DNA from 3 places in the Pseudarthrobacter sp. Y6 genome. Region 3 is predicted to be linked to each of the others. Evidence: riboswitches for the same ligand, from Rfam matches in the RefSeq annotation. Region 3 holds a riboswitch; each other region holds the start of a gene.
The links. A riboswitch is a leader RNA that binds a small molecule or an ion and turns the genes downstream of it on or off. The one in region 3 is predicted to bind S-adenosylmethionine.
Positions count from the first base shown of each region.

Region 1: it holds a riboswitch for S-adenosylmethionine, as region 3 does, so the genes downstream of both, ACQCSW_RS08100 (aminotransferase class V-fold PLP-dependent enzyme) here and ACQCSW_RS19810 (DUF1737 domain-containing protein) in region 3, are expected to answer to the same signal.
Region 2: it holds a riboswitch for S-adenosylmethionine, as region 3 does, so the genes downstream of both, metX (homoserine O-acetyltransferase MetX) here and ACQCSW_RS19810 (DUF1737 domain-containing protein) in region 3, are expected to answer to the same signal.

Region 1 is NZ_CP189574.1:1,699,081-1,702,346, forward strand. It holds gene ACQCSW_RS08095 (class I SAM-dependent methyltransferase) at 1-337, opposite strand, end outside; gene ACQCSW_RS08100 (aminotransferase class V-fold PLP-dependent enzyme) at 440-1,858, opposite strand; SAM riboswitch class IV at 1,894-2,007, opposite strand; gene hisN (histidinol-phosphatase) at 2,164-2,976, opposite strand; gene rsgA (ribosome small subunit-dependent GTPase A) at 3,031-3,266, opposite strand, start outside.
Region 2 is NZ_CP189574.1:3,058,746-3,062,011, forward strand. It holds gene ACQCSW_RS14725 (helix-turn-helix domain-containing protein) at 1-85, opposite strand, end outside; gene ACQCSW_RS14730 (hypothetical protein) at 155-358, opposite strand; gene metX (homoserine O-acetyltransferase MetX) at 386-1,501, opposite strand; SAM riboswitch class IV at 1,514-1,628, opposite strand; partial or broken gene ACQCSW_RS14740 (PLP-dependent transferase) at 1,697-2,499, opposite strand; gene ACQCSW_RS14745 (VOC family protein) at 2,675-3,266, shown strand, end outside.
Region 3 is NZ_CP189574.1:4,094,765-4,098,030, reverse strand. It holds gene ACQCSW_RS19820 (O-succinylhomoserine sulfhydrylase) at 1-1,023, opposite strand, end outside; gene ACQCSW_RS19815 (rhodanese-like domain-containing protein) at 1,020-1,433, opposite strand; gene ACQCSW_RS19810 (DUF1737 domain-containing protein) at 1,430-1,687, opposite strand; SAM riboswitch class IV at 1,701-1,816, opposite strand; gene ACQCSW_RS19805 (hypothetical protein) at 1,943-2,446, shown strand; gene ACQCSW_RS19800 (hypothetical protein) at 2,567-3,266, shown strand, end outside.

The DNA.
Region 1 (3,266 bases), 1.8 Mb from region 3:
CGCTGACGACGTCGAACGTGGAGTCAGCGAGGCCGGTGGCCTCTGCGGTCCCCTGGGTCGCGGCCACCGCCGGGTAGTGGGCCCGCAGCTGTTCAAGCATGTCCGGCGACGGGTCCACGGCAGAAACCGCCAAGCCGTGTTCAAGCAGCAGGGTGGTGAACTTGCCTGTCCCGGCGCCCACGTCTACGGCGTCCGTGGCCCCTGCCGGGATCAGCCAGTCCGCTGAATCGTCAGGGTAGCCAGGGCGTACACGCTGGTAATGTTCGCCGCCGTCCTGGAAACTCTGTCCGAGTTCCAGACGGCGTCCGTCCTCAAGCCTGGGGCCACCCCGTGCCATGCGGCCTCCCTTAACTGTGCCCATGAGTATCCTTAACTGTGCCCATGAGTATCCTTTGAATTTACCGCATGGGCCGCAGCTGCCAGGTCAGGAAAGCGTCAGTCAGTCGTCAAGGCACGGAGCCGCGCCGGCAGTGCCCGGCGTGTTGGGCGCCCAGTGCGGGTACGTGCGGGTGTCGTTGGCCGGAACCCAACGGCCCTCGTCCACCACGTAGTCCCAGCCCAGGCCGGTCCGGCGGAGTTGCTCAAGGCCGGCAAGGAGCCGCTGGGCATCCTCCAGCCGGGAACCCACGCCGAAGCTGGCCCGCAGCGAACCGGAGGGAAGGCCGAGGCGCTTGAGCAGCGGGTGCGCGCAGAAGCGGCCGTCCCGGAGGCCAACGCCGTGCTCGGCCGACAGGTAGGCGGCCACGAGTCCGGCGTCGTACCCTGCAACGGAGAAGTTCACCACGCCGATGGTGCCGGTTTCAGCGTCCGTGTCCGAGAAGATCTGGTGCACAGTGACGCCGTCGATCTTCCCGAGCCCGTCCACCAGGAATGACCTGATGGCCGCCTCATGGGCGTGCCAGCGGTCGTGGTCCAAGGACGCGATGACCTGGGTGGCGCGGGCCAGGGTGGCCGCGCCCAGGACGTTGGGGGAGCCGCCTTCGTGCCGGGCCGGACCGGTGGCCCAGCTGACGCCGTCGAGCTTTGCCTCGCGGACGGCGCCGCCGCCGGCCAGGTGGGGAGTGCCGGCGTCGAGCCAGTCTGTGCGGCCCACCAGGACCCCGGAGCCGAACGGCGCGTAAAGCTTGTGGCCGGAGAAGGCGAGGTAGTCGACGTCGTCGGTGCTGATATTGATGCGCCGGTGCGGCGCGAGCTGCGCGGCGTCCACCACGATCCGTGCGCCGTACTCGTGGGCGAGGGCGGCCAGGGCCTTGACCGGGAGGATCTCGCCGGTGACGTTGGAGGCGCCCGTGACCGCGAGGAGGCTGACGTTGCCCTGCTCAAGTTCGGCGCGGAGGACCTCGATGGTCCCCGAAATCGTGTCGGCAGCCACGACGCTCCGGTGCGGTACGCCCTGCCAGGGCAGGAGGTTGGCGTGGTGCTCGATGTCCAGGTAGAGGACATCGCCATTCGGCTGCCCGTCCGTCGCCGGCAGGCAACCCGCCAGCAGGTTCAGCGAGTCCGTGGTGTTCCGGGTGAAGATGACGGAGTCGTCCGGGCGTCCGCCCACAAAGTCGCGCACGATGTTACGGGCGTTTTCGTAGACGGAGGTGCTGATCTGCGACGCAAAGCCGGCGCCGCGGTGGACGCTGGCGTAGAACGGCAGGATCTCGTTGAGATAGGCGGACACCACGGAGAGGGCGGGAGCGGATGCGCCGTAGTCCAGGTTTGCGTAGCGGACATGGCCGCCCTGGATCAGCGGAGCCTGGATTTCCGCGCCGGTGACGGCGGAGAGAGGGCGCCCGGCGGGGGCGGCGGCATCGTTGAACAACGCAGCGGCGTCGGCGGCGGTTTTGGGGGAGACGGTGGCAGTTGTCACGGAGACCTCACTCTAAAAGGACTCCCCGTACCGGGAATCCGCGCTTGCCGTGTCCGTTCCGGACCGGCCTGGTCGTCACCCGGGGCACCCCACCGCGAATGGAGGGTTGCCGGCCAGCAAACCGGGGTTTAGCGCTGGCACTCGTGACCTGTTAAGAGCGTAGAACATGGGCCGCGGCAGGAAGAAGCCCGGCCGAATGTTAAGGACTTTGTTACGTGCATTTGAGTAATGACCAAAAACTCGAATATACGACGGCGGGCACCCCCTTGAGGAGGTGCCCGCCGTCGATAATTCGGTATAAGTGCCTAAAGGAGATCGTCCAGATCCGGGTTCAGCCGCTTGAGGACCTCTGAGTGCAGGATGGAATTCGTGGCCAGGGCGTTGCCGCCGAATGGCCCGTCCTCGCCCTCCAGAGAAGTGAAGCGGCCGCCGGCTTCCACCACGATGGGCACCAGGGCGGCCATGTCGTACAGGTTCAGTTCCGGCTCGCAGGCGATGTCCACGGAACCTTCGGCCACCATGCAGTAGGACCAGAAATCACCGTAGGCGCGCGTGCGCCACACGTCCTCGGTCAGGCCCAGGAACTCATCCAGGTTGCCGCGCTCCTTCCAGCCGCCCAGGCTGGAATAGGACAGGGAGGCGTCCGAGAGTTTGGAGACGTCCGAGACCCGGAGCCGCGTTGCGGCGGCGAGGGACTTGCCCATGTACGCACCGGAATCCTTGGCGGCCCACCAGCGTTTGCCCAGTGCGGGCGCACTGACCACTCCCACCACGGGTTCGCCTTCGTCCACGAGGGCGATCAGGGTGGCCCAAACCGGGACGCCGCGGACAAAGTTTTTGGTGCCGTCGATGGGATCAATGATCCAGCGGCGGGAGCCGTGGCCGGAGCTGCCGAATTCCTCGCCCAGCACGGCGTCCCGGGGACGCGAGCGGGAGAGCTGTCCGCGGATGGCTTCTTCCGCGGCCTTGTCCGCGTCCGTGACCGGTGTCAGGTCCGGCTTGGTCTCGATGTGGAGGTCCAGTGCCTTGAAGCGGCTCATGGTCTGGTCATCCACGGAATCGGCCAGCACATGGGCAAGGCGCAGGTCATCGTTGTAGCTCGAAGCGGGTTGGATCATGGTTCCAAACTACCGTCTCAGAGCCGCGGGGTTGGGGACGTCGGCGTTCCGCCGCTAACCGATGCTGCCCAGTTCCTTGGTTTCCTGGCCAACCAGGCGGGGATCCGTGCCCAGCAGCCGCCGCAGCGACGCGAGCCGGGCCGGGCCGGTGGGACCCGCCTGGCCGGCGGACACCCAGGCATCCACTCCGCAGTTGACGGCCGCGGTGTTGTGCTTGCAGCCACGCTCGCAGGCGTCCGTGCCCGGCTCCAGGTCCGGGAAGGACCGAAGGATCCGGTCCGGGTCCACGT
Region 2 (3,266 bases), 1.0 Mb from region 3:
CCAGATCCGCTCCAAAGACCGCAGCCAACTTGCGGATGGTGGCGAGGCTGGGATCCGTACTCCCGCGTTCGATCTGGCTTAGCATGCCGACCGAAAGCCCCGTCGCTGCGGCCAGATCCCGCAGAATTCGACGAAGACCCCCTCCATTTCTCCTTCACACGGACCCTCCGGGCACCACGGCGATCCCTCGCCGCGCGCCCGGCTTTTGCCCCCTCACAAACTGGCTGAAGCCTTCACCATTTTCTGCCAGGAAATCCTCCACGAGCTCCTGCACGAGCTCCTGCCCCAACGCCGACAACGCGCCGTCCCCCGCGCCGTCAAACGCAAAATGTCCAACTGGCCACTCAAGAAAAGTCACAAAACCACAAAGTAAAGGGCATTGGGCCTAGTCCAGGAACGTGTTCCGAAGCTGGACGCCGAGCTGGCCGATCTCGGTCAGGAAGCCGTCGTGGCCGATCGGAGCCTCAATAACGTGCACGTCCACGTCACCCGGGAGCGCGTCAGCCAGCTCACGGGACTGCGACGGGAAGTACAGCCGGTCACTGTCCACGGCGGCCACGAAGAACCTGGCAGTGGCACGGCCCAAGGCCTCGTTCAGCGAACCTCGACCGCGGCAGACGTCGTGGCTCATCAGGGCGTCGGTGATGGCGATGTAGCTGTTGGCATCAAAGCGCCGCACCAGCTTTTTGCCCTGGTGGTCCAGGTAGCTTTCCACCTGGTAGCGGCCCCGCTCCCCCAGCGCTGCCGCCTGAAACGGCGATTCCGGGTGCTGGGCCGACCGTCCGAAGCGCCCATCGAATTCCTCGGCGGAGCGGTAGGTGATGTGCGCAATGCGCCGTGCCAGGGCCAGGCCGTCCTCCGGCAGCGGACCGCCGTAGTAGTCGCCTTCGTTGAAATTGGTGTCCTGGCGGATGGCGAGCGTCTGCGCCTGGGCGAACGCAATCTGTTCGGCCGTGCTGGCGGCACCGATCGAGATGACGGCGCACCGCTGGACCCGTTCCGGGTAGGTGACCGCCCACTCCAGGGCCCGCGCGCCGCCCATGGAGCCGCCCAACACGGCGTACCAGCTCGGGATACCCAGCTGGTCAGCCAGCCTGGCCTCGGCCGCCGTTGTGTCCCGCAGCGTTACCAAAGGGAAACGTGACCCCCATGGCTTGCCGTCCGGGGCAACCGAGGACGGCCCGGTGGAGCCATAGCAGCCGCCGACAATGTTGATGGAAACCACAAAGAACCGGTCAGTGTCCACCGGCGCACCGGGTCCGGCCAGTTGTTCCCACCACCCGGGCTCGTCACTGTCGCCCCGCGTCACGTGCGTGCTGCCGGTCAGGGCGTGCTCAATCAGGACGGCGTTGGAGCCGTCCGCGTTGAGGGTTCCCCACGTTTCATAGCCGAGGGTGATATCCGGGAGGTACCCGCCGGCTTCGAGCTGGAGTCCACCAATGCTGGCGTAACGGACCACACCGTTCCCGGGGGCCGCAGTTCGGGAAATCGTAATCGTCATGGAAGGACCTTTTCTACGCGCTTGCCCACCGTCAATTGACCGGCAGGCCAGGTCCTCACCCGGGGCACCCCGCCGCGAAAGAGGGTTGCCGGCCAGCAAGCCGGGGCTGTCACTGGCACTCATGACCTGCTTCGAGTGTACGAACAGCCCCGGTCTATTACTAAGCATGTGACTGGTTGTGACTTTGCGGGAGCCCTACTGCTGCTGGCCTGCCGCTCCCTTGGCCGCCCGGAAGCCGGCCTCAAGGTCGGCGAGGATGTCATCGATGTGTTCGATGCCCACGGACAGGCGGACGAGTCCCGGGACCCCGGTGATGGCCTGCTGCTCCGGCGAAAGCTGGCTGTGCGTAGTTGATGCCGGGTGGATCACCAGTGAACGGACGTCCCCGATGTTGGCCACATGGGAGTGCAGCTCCAGGGCATCCACGAAGCGCTTCCCGGCCTCTGCGCCACCGGCCAGGTTGAAACCGACCGCCGCACCCGTGCCCTTGGGGCCGTATTTGCGGCCGCGCTCGTACCAAGGGCTGGAGGCCGCGTAGGCGACGGATTCGACGTCGTCCCTTGCCTCAAGCCACTCTGCGACGTCGACGGCGTTGGCCACGTGCCTCGGGACACACCCTCGATGTCCAGCACGTCCTCGCGGGAGCTGGAGACCACTTCGGCGAAGAAGAGCTTGGTATTGGGCTGGACGGCATCGCGCCAATGGTCCAGGTTGTCCGGGTCTGCCACAAACGTGACGGAGATGCCGAACTTCTTGAGGGTGTGCGCCAGGAGGTTATACGTCCCGCCGTACAGGCTGGGGCTGGCCACGACGTGGTCACCGGCCTCGGCAATGTTCAGGATGGCAAACATTTCAGCGGCCTGTCCCGAGCTCGGCAGCAGTGCCGTGAGTCCGCCCTCCAGACTGGCAATCCTCTGTTCCACGGCATCCTGCGTTGGGTTGCCGATGCGGGTGTAGGTCGGGGCGAGCTCCGCGAGGGCAAACCGGTTGGCGGCGCTGCTCGGTTGCGTTCAGTGTAAGAAGCCTTCCCTGACGGGAACAGAATTGTGACGAACGTGGTCAGCCGGCCGCTTTGAGTCCCGTTCCCGGCGGAATGTCCACTCGTGACGCAACAGGAATCCGGTAAGGCTACCCTTAGCTGAGAGCCGGATCACAAAGTGCCAAGATGATGGCATGCGCATGGATCACGTCTCTTACGCCTGTGAACAAGATGGCCTCGTTGCCACCACCGAACGTATTTCGTCCGCCCTCGGCGTTGAAGCCGTGAAGGGTGGAGTGCACCCCCGGTTTGGAACCCGGAACATGATCATTCCCCTCGCCGGCCACAAATACCTGGAAGTCGTGGAGGTCCTGAACCACCCAGCCTCGGACAAGGCTCCCTTCGGGCAGGCTGTCCGGGCGCGGTCCGAAGCCGGCGGCGGCTGGATGGGCTGGTGCGTCGAAGTGGACGACCTCGCTCCGTTTGAAGACCGCCTGGGCCGTGCTGCCGTCAACGGCAACCGCAAGTTCCCGGATGGCCGCGAGCTGGTCTGGAAGCAGATCGGCATCCTGGGCCTGATCGCGGACCCGCAGGTCCCGTACATGCTCAAGTGGGAGGGCGACCCCGCCCTGCACCCGTCCAACGCCTATGAGAGCAACGTCAAGATGAGCTGCCTGACCATAGCCGGTTCCGCCGAACGCGTGACGGAATGGCTGGGCGAACCCGTCGAGAAGCCCCTGGAGGATGTGGCCGTTGACTGGGTGGCTCCGCATGGAACCCCGGGCA
Region 3 (3,266 bases):
GTCGATGATCCGCAAGGCGTCCAGCAGCGCAAAAGCGGCGTCCTTGCCGGAGCGGTTGGCCGTCGTCGCAAGTTCCAACGTGAGGACGGTGCCGCCGGCCTTCATCTGCTTGGCGGCGAGCTCGTACTGCGGGTGCGACTTGAGGAGCGGATACTTGACCCAGCTGACAGCCGGCCGCTGTTCGAGCCATTCGGCCAGCCGCAGCGCGGACGCGGAGGAGTGGTTCACGCGCAGGGCCATGGTCTCCAGGCCCTTGGTAAGCACCCAGGCGTTGAAAGCGGAGAGGGCCGGGCCGGTGTGCCGCATGAGCTGCTTGACCGGGCCGTCGATGAACTCCTTGGTGCCCAGGATGGCGCCGCCCAGGACGCGTCCCTGCCCGTCGATGTGTTTTGTGCCGGAGTACACAATCACGTCCGCGCCCAGCTGGCCGCAGCGCTGCAGCAGGGGAGTGGCAAAGACATTGTCGACGACGACAGTGGCCCCGGCGGCGTGCGCCAGCTCGCTGACCGCGGCGATGTCCACGATTTCCTGCATCGGATTGGACGGCGATTCGAAGAACACTGCGGTGGTGGGCTCCGACAGGGCGGCGCGCCACTGCTCGAGGTCCGGGCCGTCAACAAACACGGTTTCCACGCCCCAGCGCGGCAGGATCTCGTTCAGAATCACAAAGCAGGACCCGAACAGAGAACGCGCAGCAACCACCCGGTCCCCGGCCGCCAGCAAGGCACCCAGGGCGGTGAACACAGCTGACATGCCCGACGCCGTCGCAAAGCACGCTTCGGTGCCTTCGAGCAGGCGGAGTCGTTCCTGGAAAGTGGCCACGGACGGGTTGCCGTACCGGGAGTAGACGAAGCGTTCGTCCTCGCCGGTGAAGGCACGCTCGGCGGCGGCAGCGGACTCGTAGACGAAGCCCGAGTTCAGGAAGACCGGCTCAGTGGTCTCCTGGAAGTTGGTGCGGTCCAGCCCGCCGCGGACCGCCTGCGTCTCGGCGCTCCAGCCGGCGGCGTCTTCGTTGAAGGTCACTTGGCGATTCCCAGGTTGGTGGGGAGGCCGCGGTTCTTCCAGCCGTTGACGGTGCGCTCGCCGTAGCGGTCCGGCTCGCCTTCGAAACCCTCCAGGACGTTGTAGCAGGTGAAGCCGGCCTGCGTCGCAGCGATGGCGGCGGCGATGGAGCGCTGGCCCGAGCGGCAGAGGAATACCAGCTCCGCATCGTCGTCCTCCGGTGCCTGCTGTGTCAGGTCGGTGATGAAAGCCGGGTTGGGGATGCCGCCGGGGAACGTCCACGGGATGAACAGGGGATCGTTGTCCGTGGCCTTGGTGTCGGGGATGCCGATGTGGGCCCATTCGCCTTCGGTGCGGACGTCCACCAGGATGGCGCCCTGTTCGAGTTTGGCCCAAGCCTGCTGCGGGGTGAGGTCTCCGGCGTAGCTCACGCGTGGCCCTCGCCGTCGAAGTCGAGGTCTTCCACGGCGGTGGCGACGGCGGCATCCGCGCTGGCGATCGCAGCCGGGAGTATCAGTGCCTGCGCCACAATCACGCCGGTGCCATTGAACGTCGCCGAGGGGCTGCCGTGCAACACGTAGCCCTCAGCCAGGGCGGCAGAAATCCGTTCGCAAAAGGCCCGGTCATCAGGTCCCGTGATGAGCCGGTAGGACAGTTTTTCTTCAGGGGCAGGTGCGTCAGACACGACGGATCTCCTTTTCTCACGCTTGCAGCTCGAATGGGTCGATATGCCGAGTATTCACCTGAGGCACCCCGCCGCGAAAGGGAGGGTTGCCGACCGGCCAGTCAGGGCTTGGCGCCGGTTCTCATTACTCCCCAAAAACGTAGCACCCGCCCCGCCCGGCCGCACGGCCGCCGTCGTCATCTTCCGTAATCAACGCAACTTTCCGTGACCCCACCGTGCTTCCGCAACACCAGCGAACGGCGGGACAATCGGGTCATGGGGAACAGCCGGGGCAAATCACTGACGGGCGCCTGGGCGGCGCGTGCTTTGGCCGTGACGCTGTGCGCCGTGCCGGTGCTGGCGGGAGCGACAAGCTGCCGGAACATCTTCGCGCCACCGCCGTGCATGCCGCCGGAGTTCTCCGTCTCACCGGCCACGGCGAAACCCGGTGAGCAGGTCACCGTCAGCGCACCGGACACCACCTGCGACGCCCGCTACGGCGCGGACGCCCGGATCCAGGTGACGGTCAAGGACGCGGCCGGGACTGCGGTGCTCGAGGAACTGGCGCCCATGTCCGACGACGGCGCCTTCAATGTTGTGTTCACCGTCCCGGCGGCCATGGCGGCCGGGACAGCCGCTGTCACCGCATATCCCTCCGGCGTGGACTGGTGTGACGACACCGGGGTCAACAACCGGGCCGCGCAGGGGCCGCCGGAACTGGTCCGGGTTTCGTGTGCGGAACGCGTGGTGCCGCTGGTGGTGCTTGCTCCCGGAGGTTGATCCGGATCAGGGTGATCTGAACCAACAGGGCGATCTGAACCAAAGGCCGGGACCGATAGAGTTTGGCTGGGGCACCGGTCACCATTACTGAAGCAGCCGTCCTTGGGGGTTTTCACCAGCATGCCAACAGCCACCGCATCCCGGCGCGTGACCAGACCGGCGGCCACAACGCGTCTTCACCCACTGCCGGCCGCGCTCCTGCCGGCCGGGCTCCTGGCGGCACTGCTCCTGGTGCTCACCGTGATGCCTGCGGGTACCGCCCGCGCCGCTGCGCCTGCCCCCGGGGAAGGCAAGCCCCTTCTGGGCGCTGTCCTGGAGTGGGGAGAGGACTCGGCGCAGGGCTTCGCCGAACGGTTGGGGGCTTCGCCCGCGCTGCTGGGCCACGATATCTCCCTCCCGGTCCGGTCCGGCGAGGAACAGGACATCCGGGAATTCCTGGGCCAGGCCGGCGGCCTGGGGTCCCACGCGATGCTCACTGTGCGCCCCGCCGTGGCGTTGGACCAGGTGGATTCCGCCGCCGCCGAAGCCTTCGCAGGTAAAGTCCAGGATTTGGCGGCCCGTTTCCAGGGCACGCTCCTGATCAGGTTCGCTCCGGACATGAACTCAAGCTGGCTGGGATGGGGACAGCAGCCAGCCGCCTACAAGTCGGCGTTCCGGAACGTGGCCGCAGAGTTCAAAGCTGCCGACGACGCCGGCACCGTCATGGTGTGGCAGCCCTACCTGGGGCGGGACTACCCGTTCGACCGCCACCCCAACGCGCCGGCCCCGGGATCTGAAGGCTTTGCTGCGCTGGACACCAACGGTGACGGCAGCTGGAACG